DNA from 2 places in the Pseudomonas bubulae genome. Region 1 is predicted to be linked to the other one. Evidence: riboswitches for the same ligand, from Rfam matches in the RefSeq annotation. Region 1 holds a riboswitch; the other holds the start of a gene.
What was found. Region 1 has a riboswitch for cobalamin ahead of cobW (cobalamin biosynthesis protein CobW). Riboswitches for the same ligand answer to the same signal wherever they lie in the genome.
Positions count from the first base shown of each region.

Region 2: linked by a shared signal. The riboswitch ahead of cobO (cob(I)yrinic acid a,c-diamide adenosyltransferase) and the one ahead of cobW (cobalamin biosynthesis protein CobW) in region 1 are both predicted to bind cobalamin.

Region 1 is NZ_CP146077.1:3,188,011-3,195,347, reverse strand. Features, by position in the region: gene cobN (cobaltochelatase subunit CobN) at 1-2,960, opposite strand, end outside; gene cobW (cobalamin biosynthesis protein CobW) at 2,964-4,034, opposite strand; cobalamin riboswitch at 4,128-4,309, opposite strand; gene V6L81_RS14545 (glycosyltransferase) at 4,477-5,769, shown strand; gene V6L81_RS14540 (glycoside hydrolase) at 5,770-7,337, opposite strand, start outside.
Region 2 is NZ_CP146077.1:2,016,498-2,023,834, reverse strand. Features, by position in the region: gene cbiB (adenosylcobinamide-phosphate synthase CbiB) at 1-757, opposite strand, end outside; gene bluB (5,6-dimethylbenzimidazole synthase) at 754-1,404, opposite strand; gene V6L81_RS09395 (cobyrinate a,c-diamide synthase) at 1,401-2,714, opposite strand; gene cobO (cob(I)yrinic acid a,c-diamide adenosyltransferase) at 2,725-3,336, opposite strand; cobalamin riboswitch at 3,414-3,659, opposite strand; gene V6L81_RS09385 (sorbosone dehydrogenase family protein) at 3,782-5,089, shown strand; gene V6L81_RS09380 (C40 family peptidase) at 5,156-5,695, opposite strand; gene V6L81_RS09375 (C40 family peptidase) at 5,841-6,467, opposite strand; gene hda (DnaA regulatory inactivator Hda) at 6,693-7,337, opposite strand, start outside.

The DNA of each region.
Region 1 (7,337 bases):
AGCGCCGCCACCGCCTGAACAGCGGCATCGAACAGGCGAATAAGATTGGCAAAGGCATCACGGAAGAACCCGGATACACGCAAGGTCACGTCCACCCGCGGCCGGTCCAGCAGGCTCACCGGGAGGATTTCAAAATCATCCACCCGCTGGCTACCCGTGGCCCACACCGGGCGCACGCCCATCAGCGCCATTGCCTGGGCGATATCATCACCGCCGGTGCGCATGGTCGCAGTGCCCCATACCGACAGGCCGAGCTGACGCAGGTGATCGCCGTGGTCCTGCAAATGACGCTCAAGAATCAGGTTGGCCGACTGAAAACCGATACGCCAGGCCGTGGTGGTGGGCAAGTTGCGTACATCCACGGAAAAGAAATTACGCCCGGTAGGCAGTACGTCCAGGCGCCCGCGGCTCGGTGCACCACTGGGGCCGGCAGGGACAAAACGCCCCGCCAGAGCATCAAGCAGACCCTGCATCTCGGCCGGGCCGCAGGCATCCAGACGCGGTGCAACAACCCCAAGCAACGCCTCAAAAATCCCTCGCACTTCGCTCCATTGCTCGGTGTCGGGCAATTGCAGCGTGCCCGCCAACGCCTGCTCGATCAGCTGCGCAGCATACAGTTCCAGACGTTCGCGGGTATCGCCTGCGGTGCGCCACAGCGCCTCGCTGACTGCTTGCAAAGGCGCGGGGCGACGTGCCGTCCAGGGCTCGGCCAGCGCACAGTCCAGCGGATCAAAACTCAGCCCGAAGGCTTTGGCCAACGCCCGCAGCACGCTTGATTGCGCCCCGCGGCCATCACCGCGGGGGATGCGCAGCAATGCCAGCAAGGTGTCGATGCGCAGACGCCCGGCAGGCGACTCACCAAAAATATGCAGGCCGTCGCGGATTTGCGATTCCTTGAGGTCGCACAGGTAGGTATCCAGCCGTGGCAGCCAGATTGCGGCATCGCTGTCGCTGTCGAGGTGTGCGTCCAGTTGCAGCTCGCGGTCGATATGGGTATCGCGCACCAGCTTGAGAATATCCCGTTGCAACTCCCGCGCCCGGCGCGGATCAAGCAGTTGCGCTTCGTAATACTCGTCGGCCAGCAGCTCCAGGTCGCGTAGAGGGCCATAGGTTTCGGCCCGGGTCAGCGGCGGCATCAAGTGGTCAATAATGACCGCCTGGGTCCGGCGCTTGGCCTGTGCGCCCTCACCCGGATCATTGACGATAAACGGATAGACGTTGGGCATGGGGCCCAAAATAGCATCCGGCCAGCAGTGTTCAGACAGCCCGACGCCCTTGCCCGGCAACCATTCCAGATTGCCATGCTTGCCCACATGCACCACCGCATGGGCGCCGTAGGTGTTGCGCAGCCAGAAATAAAACGCCAGATAAGCATGGGGCGGTACCAGGTCCGGGTCATGGTAGACCGCACTGGCATCTACCTGATATCCCCGCGCCGGTTGAATGCCGACAAAGGTCAGGCCAAAACGCAGCCCGGCAATCATCAGGCGACCGCTGCGAAACATCGGGTCGTGCTGTGGCTCGCCCCAACGCTCAATCACCGCCTGGCGATTGGCTTCTGGAAGACGATTAAACATCGCCTGGTATTCATCCAGCCCAAGGCTTTGATGGCACGGGCGCAGGTCGAGGCTGTCGAGGTCGTTGCTGACACCGCCCAACAGAGCTTGAATCAACGCGGTGCCGGTATCCGGGAGCTCAGCAGCCACCGGGTAGCCTTCGCCCTGCAAGGCGCGCAAAATATTCAGCGCCGCAGCCGGGGTATCCAGCCCTACGCCATTGCCGATACGGCCATCGCGGGTCGGGTAGTTGGCCAGGATCAGGGCGATACGCTTTTGCGGGTTCGGCACACGTGCCAGCTCCACCCAGCGCCGTGCCAGTTCTGCGACAAAATCCATCCGTTCGGGATGCGCTCTGTAACACACCACATCCGACTGACTGCGCTCACTGCGCCACGCCAGGTCCTTGAAGCTGATCGGCCGGCTGATGATCCGCCCGTCCAGTTCCGGCAAGGCAATGTGCATGGCCAGGTCGCGCGGGCCCAGACCCTGCTCGCTGGCTTGCCAGCCGGGCTGGTTGTCCTGGGCACAAATGGCCTGGATCACCGGGATATTGCGGCGAAACGGGCGCAAATGCGGAGCTTCCGGGCTGGACTGGGCAAACCCGGTGGTATTGAGAATGACCCCTGCGCCGACTTCATCGAGCAAGTCCTGTACCACCGCCAGGCAGCCCGGCTCCTTCAGGCTGGCGACCGCAATCGGCAGCGGATTGAGCCCTGCCGCCTGCAGACGCTGGCAGAACACATCGACAAATGCCGTGTTGGCCGCCTGCAAATGCGAGCGATAGAACAAGAGCGCCGCCACCGGTTGGCCCGGCTGCCAGTCGCCTTGCCAGTCCTGCAGTGCAGGGCTGGAATGGGCCGGATGATAAATGGCAGTACGGGGCAAGGTGTGCGGTTCGTCCCAGGCATAGTCGCGACCCAGCCATTGGCTGGCCAGGCAACGATAAAGCTGCAGGGCGTTATGCCGCCCGCCCTGGCGCAAAAAGTGCCAGAGCCGTTCGGCCTGCTCGACGGGCACTGTGCTCAGGGCGCTGAGTTCCGGGTCGGGGCGGTCATCGCCCGGCACCAGAATCAGGGTCACACCGCGTTCAGCCAGTTGCACTAGCCGTTCAATGCCGTAGCGCCAGTAGCCGATGCCACCGTGCAGTGACAACAAAATCACCTTGGCGTGTTGCAGGACCTCATCGACATACAGGTCGACCGAGCCGTGGTTTTGCACCTGCATCGGGTTGGCCAGACGCAGGCTTGGATAATCGTCAGGCAACTGCTGCGCCGCTTCGGCGAGCAGGGCCAGGCTTGAATCACCGCTGCACAGGATCACCAGCTCGGCGGGGGTCTGGCCGAGGTCGGCAATATTGTCGTCCGCTACAAAGCCGCCGGGCTGGGTCCTGAGCAAATGCATGGTTTAGGCGCTCAATGCTGTACGCAGGGTGGACTCGAGCAGGGTCGCGTCCAGGTCCTGGCCGATCAGCACCAGTTTGGTGGTGCGCGCTTCGTCGCTGCACCAGGCGCGATCAAAGTGCTTGTCAAAGCGCGTGCCCACGCCCTGGATCAGCAAGCGCATCGGTTTGCCCGGAATCGCGGCAAAGCCCTTGACCCGCAGAATGCCGTGCTTGACCACCAGTTGGCTCAGAGCATCCATCAGCGCGCGCTCCTCTGCCTGAGGCAGCTCGATAGAGATCGAGTCGAAGGCATCGTGATCGTGGTCGTCGTGGTCATCATCGCCATCGTGATGATGGTCGTGATGGCTGTGGCGGCCATCGATATGGTCTTCCGAACCCGTCTCCAGGCCCAGCAGCACGTCCAGCGGCAAGCGACCGCTGCTGGCTTCGATGATCTTGACCGCCGGTGGCAGTTCTTCAGCCACTTCGGCACGTACACGGGCCAGGTCTTCAGGGCTGATCAAGTCAACCTTGTTGAGAATCACCAGATCGGCACTGGCCAGTTGGTCAGCAAACAGCTCGTGCAGCGGCGACTCGTGGTCCAGGTTAGGGTCGAGCTTGCGCTGGGCATCTACCTGATCCGGGAAGGCCGCGAAAGTGCCAGCCGCCACCGCCGGGCTGTCGACCACGGTAATCACCGCGTCAACTGTGCAGGCGCTGCGGATTTCCGGCCACTGGAAGGCTTGAACCAACGGCTTTGGCAGGGCCAGGCCCGAGGTTTCGATAAGGATATGGTCGATATCGCCACGGCGCGCCACCAGCTCACGCATCACCGGGAAGAATTCTTCCTGCACCGTGCAGCACAGGCAGCCATTGGCCAGTTCATAGACGCGTCCCTTGGCCTCTTCTTCGGTGCAGCCAATAGCGCATTGCTTGAGGATTTCGCCATCGATACCCAGTTCGCCGAATTCGTTGACGATCACTGCAATGCGACGGCCGTTGGCGTTGTCCAGCATATGACGCAGCAAGGTAGTCTTGCCCGAACCGAGAAAGCCGGTAACGATAGTGACGGGGGTTTTGGCCAGTGTTTTCATCGGATGCCCTTTGGCAAAACGGCGGGCATACGGGACGACGGCCGCAAGCAGTGCGCGGTCAGTCTTCGCCACCGGATCACCCCGCCCGGTTGAAGTAAGAATCTGTTACGAGGCAGGTCTCCTGGCTTACGGCTGATACCTACCTTGCGCCTTCCCGCCTGTGAGGCAGTGGCATTGCAAGATCAACGACCGTTTACAGTTGCGGGGGCAGCCGCGGCATACCGCGTTCCCTTCTTAGCTTCGCGCTGCGAAGAACCTCGAACGCGCAAGGCTACGCAGTGCTTTGTAACAGGTCAACACAGATACGTTTAGATACTCGCTCCCACAGGTGCAGTATTCCTGTAGCCGCTCACAAGGTAAGAGGCAGCGACCACAGGTGTTGTAGGCAACTTGTGTTCTAATTGCCGCCTTTTATCAGCCACAGCGCTTCAAGGATCTGCCCATGCCGTCCACTCGCCCAACCCGCGTCCTGATTATTGGCTACGTGTGGCCCGAGCCCCGCTCTTCGGCGGCGGGCGGACACATGATGCAGATCATCGAAAGTTTCTTGCAGCAAGGCTGGCACATCACCTTCAGCAGCCCGGCAGGCATTGGCGAACACAAGGCTGATCTGGCGACATTGGGCATTGATGAAGTCAGTATCGCGCTCAATAACAGCAGCTTCGATACCTTCATCACCGAGCTGGCCCCGGATATCGTGCTGTTCGACCGCTTCATGATGGAAGAGCAGTTCGGCTGGCGCGTGGAGAAGCATTGCCCGCAGGCCCTGCGCGTACTGGAAACCTCCGACCTGCAAAGCCTGCGCGACGCCCGCCAGCAACAGCTCAAGGCGCGCCTCAAACTTGACGCCGACACTGATGATTTCAGCAGCCTGTTCGCCCCGGCACAACGGGAGACCTTCGAGCAGATGGCCGTTACCGATCTGGCGCAACGGGAGATCGCGGCGATTTATCGATGCGACTTGAACCTGATGATTTCCGAATACGAAATCGATCTGCTCGTAGAGCACTTCAAGGTGCCCCGAGCCCTGCTGCACTGGTGCCCGTTGATGGTCGACAGCGTACCTGGGCAGTTCGTACCCTTTGACCAGCGCCAGCATTTCCTGAGCATCGGCAATTTCCGTCATGCCCCCAACTGGGATGCCGTGCTCTGGATGAAAACCGCGATCTGGCCATTGATCCGTCAGCAACTGCCCACGGCGCAATTGCATGTCTATGGTGCTTACACCCCGCCCAAGGCCACTGCGCTGCACAACCCGGCACAGGGTTTTCACGTGCTCAACTGGGCCGAAGATGCGCTTGAGGTGATGAGCAATGCGCGGATCTGCATGGCCCCCCTGCGCTTTGGTGCAGGAATCAAGGGCAAAATCGCCGATGCCATGCTCTGCGGCACGCCCAACGTCACAACTCCCGTAGGCGCCGAAGGCATGCATGGCGACCTGCCGTGGGCAGGTGCCATCGAACAGAGTGCCAGTGCGATTGCTGCCGCTGCGGTGCAGCTGTATCAGAGCCCTGACGCCTGGCATCAGGCCCAGCAGCACGGAACGGCACTACTGGCGCAGCGCTATTTGCAAAGTACCCACGGCCCGGCACTGGTCGAGTGCATCGAAGCCTGCCGCGCCGGCCTGCAACAGCATCGGCGCAACAACTTCACCGGTGCCATGCTGCGCCATCATCAGCATAAAAGTACCCAGTACATGTCGCAGTGGATCGAGGCAAAGAATCGAACGGTTTGACTAGGGCTGTGCCAGTCGCGTCGCCTTGAACATCTCGGCAATCATGATGATGCGGTCTTTTTCGCCCGGTATCTGGACGCTTGCCGACATTGGCGCAAATTGCATGGCGTCGGCACTTTGCGCATTGTCTGGATTGAAATTGACCGTAATTCGGGTTCCATCATCAAACACCGTGCGCTGCAGGCTCCGGTCTGCACTGAGCACCTGAAAATCAACCAGTGCCTGGGTAAAAAGCCGTTGATGCAAGGGCGAAAAAACCTCGTTGTAGGCCGCGATAAAGGGCAAGTCGCGCTCCAGCACGGCGGCATTGAGGTGGTACATGGGCGGCGTCATGTACAACAGCTGCAGCAGTGCCGTGTTCTGCTGCTCATTGGAAAATTTCAACGATGGGTAGGCCCAGTGATGCGTGCTGACCAGACTGTCGTGAAGCACCATTTGGTAAAGCGGCAAGCGGTACTTCCAGGAGCGGACATAAGTTGCCAGTTGCCGTTTGATCGGAACAGTCTTGAAAAACAGTGTTGGCGTCTCCGGGGGCCAGTACTGCCCTACAAAGAAAGGTGACTGTTGATTACCGGACATGTCAGGGTCGGTCCAGTCGAATGGTTGTGTGGCAATGCCGTGGCTGTAGGCAATATTGGCTGCAAACGTAGAAACCGCCCCCTCGCTGCCCGTGACCAGCCCCAACGACTCGCCCGGGTAATCCAGGCGCCGGGCAATCACCCGGGCATTTTCACTTTCACTGGTTTCCCGGCCGGGGGTGTAGTCCGCCTGTGCAGTGACCGCAGCATCGACATCGAGAAAATAGCTGTTGAGCCCGGCAGCACCTGCCACAGCCTTGATGCGCTGGCGCGCATAGTCCTGGGCCTCCCGGGGATTGGCAAAGACGCCAATGCCATTAAACCCCTTGCTCGTAGTACCGCTCGCGTCATGCTGCCCTGCACTGGCCAGGTTCGCGCCCATTTGCGCAGCGGCCCAGGTTTCCGGTTCGGCGGGTGCATGAGCGTCTGCGTAGTTGTCGTACACCGCCACCAGAAACCCGGCTTGCTTAGCCAATGCCACAGCCTGCGGGTGCCAGAATGCATCAAGCCAGTCCTTGGCACCCAGCCAGGCACGGGTGAGCCCGGCTTGTTTGAGCGCGTTGACCGTATCCACAGACAGCCCTCCTCCCCAGCGCTCGGCCGGTAACAGGTAAGGCCCGAAAGCCTCGACCAGCTGAGTTCTGGCTGCCTGCCCCCACAGCACCTCGCCAGCCGGATCATGCCCCCCGTCCAGAGGTTCCTTGGCGGGTACCGCTACAACCTGCCGCATTCCCTGGTTGATGGCACGAACCAGTTGCAGTTGATTGAACGGTGAAACCATTCGTAGCCGTGAGCGCGTACTCGACAAACTCATGTCAAATACGCTGCGGGTTTGCGGATCAAAGCTTGACCATAAATTGGCAGCCAGATGCCCGGGGGTACGGCGCGCCCGGTCAAAAGCCGTGATAAAGCTTGCCCAGTTGAGGACGTCTGTGGCTTTCAGCGGCCCTGCGTCCCAAACATAAATATGGGCTGCACCGCCGAGCAGGG
Region 2 (7,337 bases), 1.2 Mb from region 1:
CCGGGCCACCCAACTCAACACCCAGCGCTCCGGCACCAGCAGCCATGACCGGGCCGGCATTGGGGCTGTCCCACAGCGGTGCCTGCTTGCGCCAGCTCTTCAGGGCCAGTCGGGTTTTACCCAAAGCGGCATAGGTCAGCGCAACCAACCTTGCAGGAATATAGTTAAGAACATCGTCGATCCGCGCCGCAGCCCAGCCAAAACGCTCAAAGCGTTCGTTGCGATAGCCCCACATGGCATCCAGGGTATTACTCAAACGATAGAGCACCACCCCTGGCGCACCCGCGACCACAAACCAGAAAATCGCGGCAAATACCGCATCGCTGCCGTTTTCCAGCACCGACTCGGTGGCGGCGCGGGCCACTTCGGTAGAATCCAGCTCACTGGTCTGACGGCTGACCAGATAACCCACCCGCGTGCGCGCCTCATCCAGGTTATTGGCGCGCAATGCCTCGGCTACTGGTTGTACGTGCTCACCGAGGCTGCGCATGCCCAGTGCGCAATACAGCGCCACAATGTCCACCAGCCAGCCAATATAAGGCAGCCAGGACAGGGCCGTGGCCAGGATCGTCAGCGGCAGCACTGCCAGTACCCAGGCCGTGACACCATGACTGCGCCAGCCACGGCCGCCGGAATTGAAACGCTGCTCAATACGCTCGGCCATACGGCCAAAGGCAACCAGCGGATGCCAGCGTTTGGGCTCGCCGAGCAACGCATCCAGCGCCACCCCGGCAACGCACAGCAACGCCACACTCATGGACTCACTCCCCAATAATTCTCGTACACCAGTTCACTGAGCGGACGCGCTTGCGCCCACCCTTCCAGGACCAGCATCGGCGCCGGATAAAACGCCTCGACCGGGCCCAGGCACAGTACAGCGAGCGGCTTGGCGCCGGCAGGCAACCCCAGCAGATCAGCCAGTGCCTGCGGTTCGAACAATGACACCCAGCCCATGCCCAGCCCTTCGACCCGGGCCGCCAGCCACAGATTTTGAATGGCACAGGACAAGGACGCCATGTCCATTTCCGGCAGCGTACGTCGACCAAAAATGTGCTTTTCGCGGTCATCCATCAACGCAGCCACCAGCACCTCAGCGCAATCGTTGATACCTTCGACCTTGAGCGTCATGAATTCATCGGAGCGCTGGCCCAGGGCATCCGCGGTGCGTACCCGCTCTTCTTCCACCAGACCCTGGATCTTGCCGCGCAGCTCGCGGTCAGTGATGCGGATAAACCGCCACGGCTGCATCAAGCCCACGCTCGGGGCTTGATGCGCCGCTTCCAGCAAACGCGACAACAACTCGGGTGCCACAGTGCCACCACTGAAGTGGCGCATATCACGACGCTCGGCGATGGCGCGGTACACGGCGGCGCGTTCTTGCGGGCTGAATGCGTTATCGCTCATGGCACCTTCACGGCACATGGCGCAAACAACGCGGCAATGGCCTGAGGATTGGACGGGAAGTAAAAGTGTACATAAGAAGCGGTCATTCGCCCTTCGCGATACACCGCTTCGGCGCCGCGCCCGCCATTGGGGCTCAGGCCGCGAGCAACAGGCTCAAGTTCGGTACTGGTCAGCGAGTGGTGGTAGGTGTGGCCGCGCAACAGCCCTTCAGGCATGTCCACAGCTTGCAGCGCCAGGGCAGCCAGGCGCTTTTGCATCGTCGCCTCCCCTGCCAGCAAGCCAACCAGTTCGGCGCGCTGGCCCTCGACATCGGTCAGGGCATCGAGCAGGTAAAGCATGCCACCGCACTCGGCCAGCAGCGGTTTACCGGCCCTGTGGTGTGCGCGAATCGCCATGAGCATCGGCACGTTGCGCGACAGCTCAAGGTGATGCAGTTCAGGGTAACCACCGGGCAAATACAGGCTGTCTGCTTCAGGCAGCTGACTGTCACGGATCGGTGAGAAAAACAGCAGTTCGGCGCCCATATCACGTATTAACGCGAGGCTGGCGCCATAAGTGAAGGCAAAGGCTTCGTCGCGGGCCACGGCAATTCGCACACCTGCCAGCAGCGGCTCGACGGCCACCGGCTCAGGCGCAGCGAATTCAACCGGCGGTGGCAGCGCTACCTCACAGGTGCTGGCCAGGGCATTGGCCGCCGCATCCAGGCGCGCATCCAGATCATTCAGCTCGCTGGCCTGCACCAGTCCCAGATGACGGCTTGGCAGTTCGATGCCGGTTTCGCGGGACAGCGCGCCGTACCAGCGCAAGCCTTCGGTCAGGCTGCCTTCGAGCAACTGTGCATGGCGTACGGTGCCAACTCGATTGGCCAGCACCCCGGCAAACGGCAGATCCGGCTGATATCGCGCCAAACCAAGGGCCAGCGCACCAAAGGTTTGGGCCATGGCAGTGCCATCAATCACCCCCAACACCGGCACGCCAAAATGCCGTGCCAGATCGGCGCTGGAAGGCGTGCCGTCAAACAGCCCCATCACACCTTCAATCAAAATCAGGTCCGCCTCACCGGCGGCTTCCCACAGCAGGCGACGGCTTTCCTCGGCGCCCACCATCCACAAATCCACCTGATACACCGGCGCACCGCTGGCGCGCTCCAGGATCATGGGGTCGAGAAAATCCGGGCCGCACTTGAATACCCGCACCTTGCGCCCCTGATTGCGATGCAACCGGGCCAAAGCCGCTGTAACCGTGGTCTTGCCCTGACCGGAAGCCGGCGCGGCGATCAGCACCGCCGGGCAATGACGTGACGCTCTCATACTTCAACACTCACAATTCGATGCCTTTCTGGGCTTTGATCCCGGCCTGGAAAGCGTGTTTGACCACCGCCATCTCAGTCACGGTATCAGCCAGATCAATCAATTCAGGTTTGGCGCCACGGCCGGTGACCAGCACATGCTGCATGGGCGGACGGGCTTGCAGGTCGGCGAGCACCTGTTCCAGATCGAGGTAGCCGTGCTTGAGCGCGATATTCAGCTCATCGAGCACCACCAGTCCAATGGACGGATCGCGCAGCATCTCGCGGGACACTTCCCACGCGGCTTCGGCGGCGGCGATATCGCGCTGGCGGTCCTGGGTTTCCCAGGTAAAGCCTTCACCCATCACGTGGTAGCGCACCTGCTCGGGAAAACGGCGGAAGAAAATCTCCTCACCGGTGCTGTTGCGACCCTTGATGAACTGCACCACGCCGCACTGCATGCCGTGGCCCATGGCGCGGGCCAGCATGCCAAACGCAGAACTGCTCTTGCCTTTGCCATTGCCGGTCAATACCAGCAGCAGTCCGCATTCATTGGGCGAGCTGGCAATGCGCTCGTCCATAACCGCTTTTTTGCGCAGCATGCGCGCCTGATGGCGTTCGTCGCGTTCGGGGGATTCATTCATGGCAACTCTCCGTTGGGTTCGATGATGCAAACGGGAGGCGGGGGAAATTAAAAAAACACACTGCATCGCCCGCCGCGAGAGTGGTGGATGGATCAGGCCGGTCTCCGGGCTCACAAGCGGGCGGCACCTGTAGGGTGCACCCTTGTCCACGCGCCTTCCCGTGCAAAAAACACAGTGGCACTGAGCGTGGCTTTGACTCGTTTACCGTTGCGGGGGCAGCGCCGGGATCGTGGCGGTTGTGTAGGTCCAACACGCCCTCACCGGCTTCCCTGTTTCACTCTGTCGACCCATGGCCACAGAGCACCTGAAACAAGCCGCGAAGGTTAGAGGGTTGGGGGTGGAGCGTCAATTAAAGCCGGCGCCTAAAGGCTTTATCCGGCGCCCGGGCTGAACCTTTAAACAGCTACGCTTCTCTACTATCAGACAAGATCTTATGGAGAACCACATGCTCAAGCGCCAGCACGCCGTTGTTATTGTTCTTGCCGCAGGATTGGTCGCTTGCGGCGAAAGCTCGACCCTGCAAGTCAGTGAGGGAACCGGCCCATCACCCAAGCTTCCCGAACCCAATAAAACCCTGATTCCAACGGTCAATATCGCCCCCGCCATCGGCTGGCCCGATAATGCCACCCCAGTGGCTGCCCACGGCTTGCACGTCGCCGCTTTCGCCCAGAACCTCGACCACCCGCGCTGGCTCTATGTACTGCCCAACGGCGACGTGCTGGTGGCCGAATCCAATTCGCCGCCCAAGCCGGATGACAGCAAGGGCATCAAGGGCTGGATCGCAGACAAGGTCATGTCCCGCGCCGGGGCCGGAGTGCCAAGTGCAAACCGGATTACCCTGCTGCGCGACGCGGACCACGATGGCGTCGCCGAAACCCGCACCGTGTTTATCGAGAACCTGAACTCTCCCTTTGGCATGACGCTGGTGGGTAACGATCTGTATGTGGCAGATGCCGACAAGCTGTTGCGCTTCCCCTATCAAGCCGGTGAAAACAGCATCAGCGCCAAACCGGTCAAGGTGGTGGACTTACCCGGCGGGCCTCTGAACCACCATTGGACCAAAAACGTGATCGCCAGCAAGGACGGCACCAAGTTATATGTGACCGTCGGATCCAACAGCAATGTGGGCGAAAATGGCATGGACAAGGAGCAAGGTCGCGCCGCGATCTGGGAAGTCGACCCGGCCACCGGCAGCCACCGCATTTTTGCGTCGGGCCTGCGCAACCCTAATGGCATGGACTGGGAGCCCACCTCCGGCAAACTCTGGACAGCAGTTAATGAGCGTGACGAAATCGGCAGTGACCTGGTGCCCGACTACATCACATCAGTCCAGGATGGCGGCTTCTATGGCTGGCCCTACAGCTACTACGGCCAGCATGTGGATGTGCGGGTCAACCCGCAAAACCCTGAACTGGTGGCCAAGGCCATTGCCCCGGATTACGCCGTTGGGCCACACACGGCGTCTTTGGGGCTGACGTTTGCCGAAGGCAGCCATTTACCCGGCTTTACCCAGGGTGCATTTATCGGCCAGCACGGCTCCTGGAACCGCAAACCCCACAGTGGTTACAAAGTGATTTTCGTGCCTTTTGCCGGCGGCAAACCGGAGGGCATGCCGATCGATGTGCTGACCGGCTTTCTTAACGCCGACGAAAAAGCCATGGGCCGGCCAGTGGGCGTGGTGATCGACAAGCAAGGTGACTTGTTGGTGGCCGATGATGTAGGCAACAAGGTTTGGCGGGTGTCGGGAAAATAGGCTTTCTAATCAAGAGCCGCCCTCACCCTAGCCCTCCCCGGAGGGAGAGGGCTGGGCTGAGGGGCTCTAGGGCAAACGTGCCAAATGCTGCTCGGTCGGCAACACGCGCTTGGCATTCAGATAAGCCCTCTGCCAGTAGGCCTTGTTCAGGCTGTCCAGCTTGACCGTACCGCCCGTGGCCGGCGCATGGACAAAGCGCCCTTCGCCTACGTAGATCCCGGCGTGACTGACCTGGGAGCCACCATTGGTTGCAAAGAACAGCAGGTCACCGGTTTGCAGCTTGTCCTGGCCGATGCTCTGCGCACGCATCACGATCATCTCGCGCGTAGTGCGCGGCAACGAAATACCCGCGGCGTCGTTGTACACGTACTTGATCAGGCCACTGCAATCAAACCCCGAATCCGGGGTATTGCCGCCCCAGCGATAAGGCGTACCTACCAGACCAAGGGCGCGAAAAAGCACATCTGCGGCAACCGGCGAGGTTTCTTCGGGATGAGTGATAAACACAACCGGCTTTTGTGCCACGGGGGCTGGCGGGGTGCGGCTGGCGCAGGCACTGAGCAGTGCTGCTAAAGTGAGGAGAGCAACGCGGGCCATGATCGACATAAACAGAATGTTCCTGATTCTGGATACGGCAACTCAGGCCGCGAACCCCAAAGCCGCGAGAGGGGGCACCTTCGCGGCTTCAGAAATTTAACATTGCGACTTAATTCTAGCTCTTAGCTGCAGAACTTCAAGTAACACATTAACTTTACTTGCGGGCTACGACGCTCGCAGGGGCCATCGCCAGGGCGCGTTTGGCCTCAATAAAGGTCTTGCTCCAGTAGCTGTCACCCAGGTTATCAATCCGCACACCACCGCTGCGGCGGCTGCTGGAGTGAATAAACTGGTCATCACCCAGGTAAATCCCGGCATGGCTCACACGGCCACGACCATTGGTGCTGAAGAACAGCAAATCACCCGGTTTCAAATTATTCCGTGCGACCAGCGGTGCTTTTACGTTGATCATTTCGCGGGTTGAGCGCGGCAATTGCATGCCCGCCTCTTCCTTGAACAGATAACCGATAAAGCCGCTGCAATCGAAGCCTGCCTCGGAGGTGCCACCAAAACGGTAACGGGTACCGATCAAGGACATACCGCGCTCTAGAATGCTGTCAGCCAGAGCTGGCAATTCATAAGGCTTGCTGTTGGCAGAAAACTCAGCCAGTTCTTTTTCGGTTGCCAGTTCTTCCTGATAAAGAGCGGAAGTTTGCGAGACCGAAGATGACTTTTGAACCTGAGCCTGGACGACTTGCTGCGACACTGGCGTGTGAGCAGCACAACCAAACAACAGGGTAACGAGTGCGAGGGGCACGAGGGGTGCGAAGCGCTTTAGCATGGGCACGACCGTGGCTTATTAGAAAAAGTAGCCGCGACTATGCCTTCTATGATCCTCATTTGCAAATTCAATCGATCTAAATGTGACTTGATGGTTTTGTCGTGACATCTAAGGCTTTACACCCCTGACGACAGATTTTGCGCCCACAGCCCTTTGGCCGCGCAGGATTTTTGGCGCCTGGAAACTGTCAAAACCGGCTACAACCCTTATTTTTGAAGGGCTGAGCTACCAGCCAAGGGTTTCTTTCAGGAAGGGAATGGTCAGCTTGCGCTGCGCCTGCAAGGACGCTTGATCGAGCCGCTCGAGCAAATCAAACAAGGCACTCATGCTGCGGGTACCGCGCGTGAGAATGAAATGCCCGACTTCGTCAGTCAGGTGCAGGCCACGGCGTGAAGCACGCAACTGCAAAGCCCGCAGCTTGTCCTCATCGGACAGGGGGCGCATCTGGAAAACCAGCGCCATGGTCAGGCGGGACTTGAGGTCTGCCAGTTTGATCGGCAATTCTCGAGGCGAGGTGGAGGCTGCAATCAACAGGCGCCGGCCGCTGTCACGCAGCCGGTTGAACAGATGGAACAGCGCCTCTTCCCAATCAGCACGCCCGGCCACCGCCTGCAGGTCATCCAGGCAAACCAGCTCGTACTGCTCAAGGTTATCGAGGATTTCTATGCCGCGATCCAGCAACTCGGCCAGCGGCAGGTAAACCGCCGGTTCGCCCATCTGCTCAAAGCGCAGGCAAGCGGCCTGCAGCAGGTGCGTACGCCCTACGCCATGTTTGCCCCACAGGTAAATCAGGCTTTCTGTCCAGCCGGCGTCGGCTTCGCACAGACGTTCGACATAGCCGAGTGCAGCGGCATTGGCGCCTGGATAGTA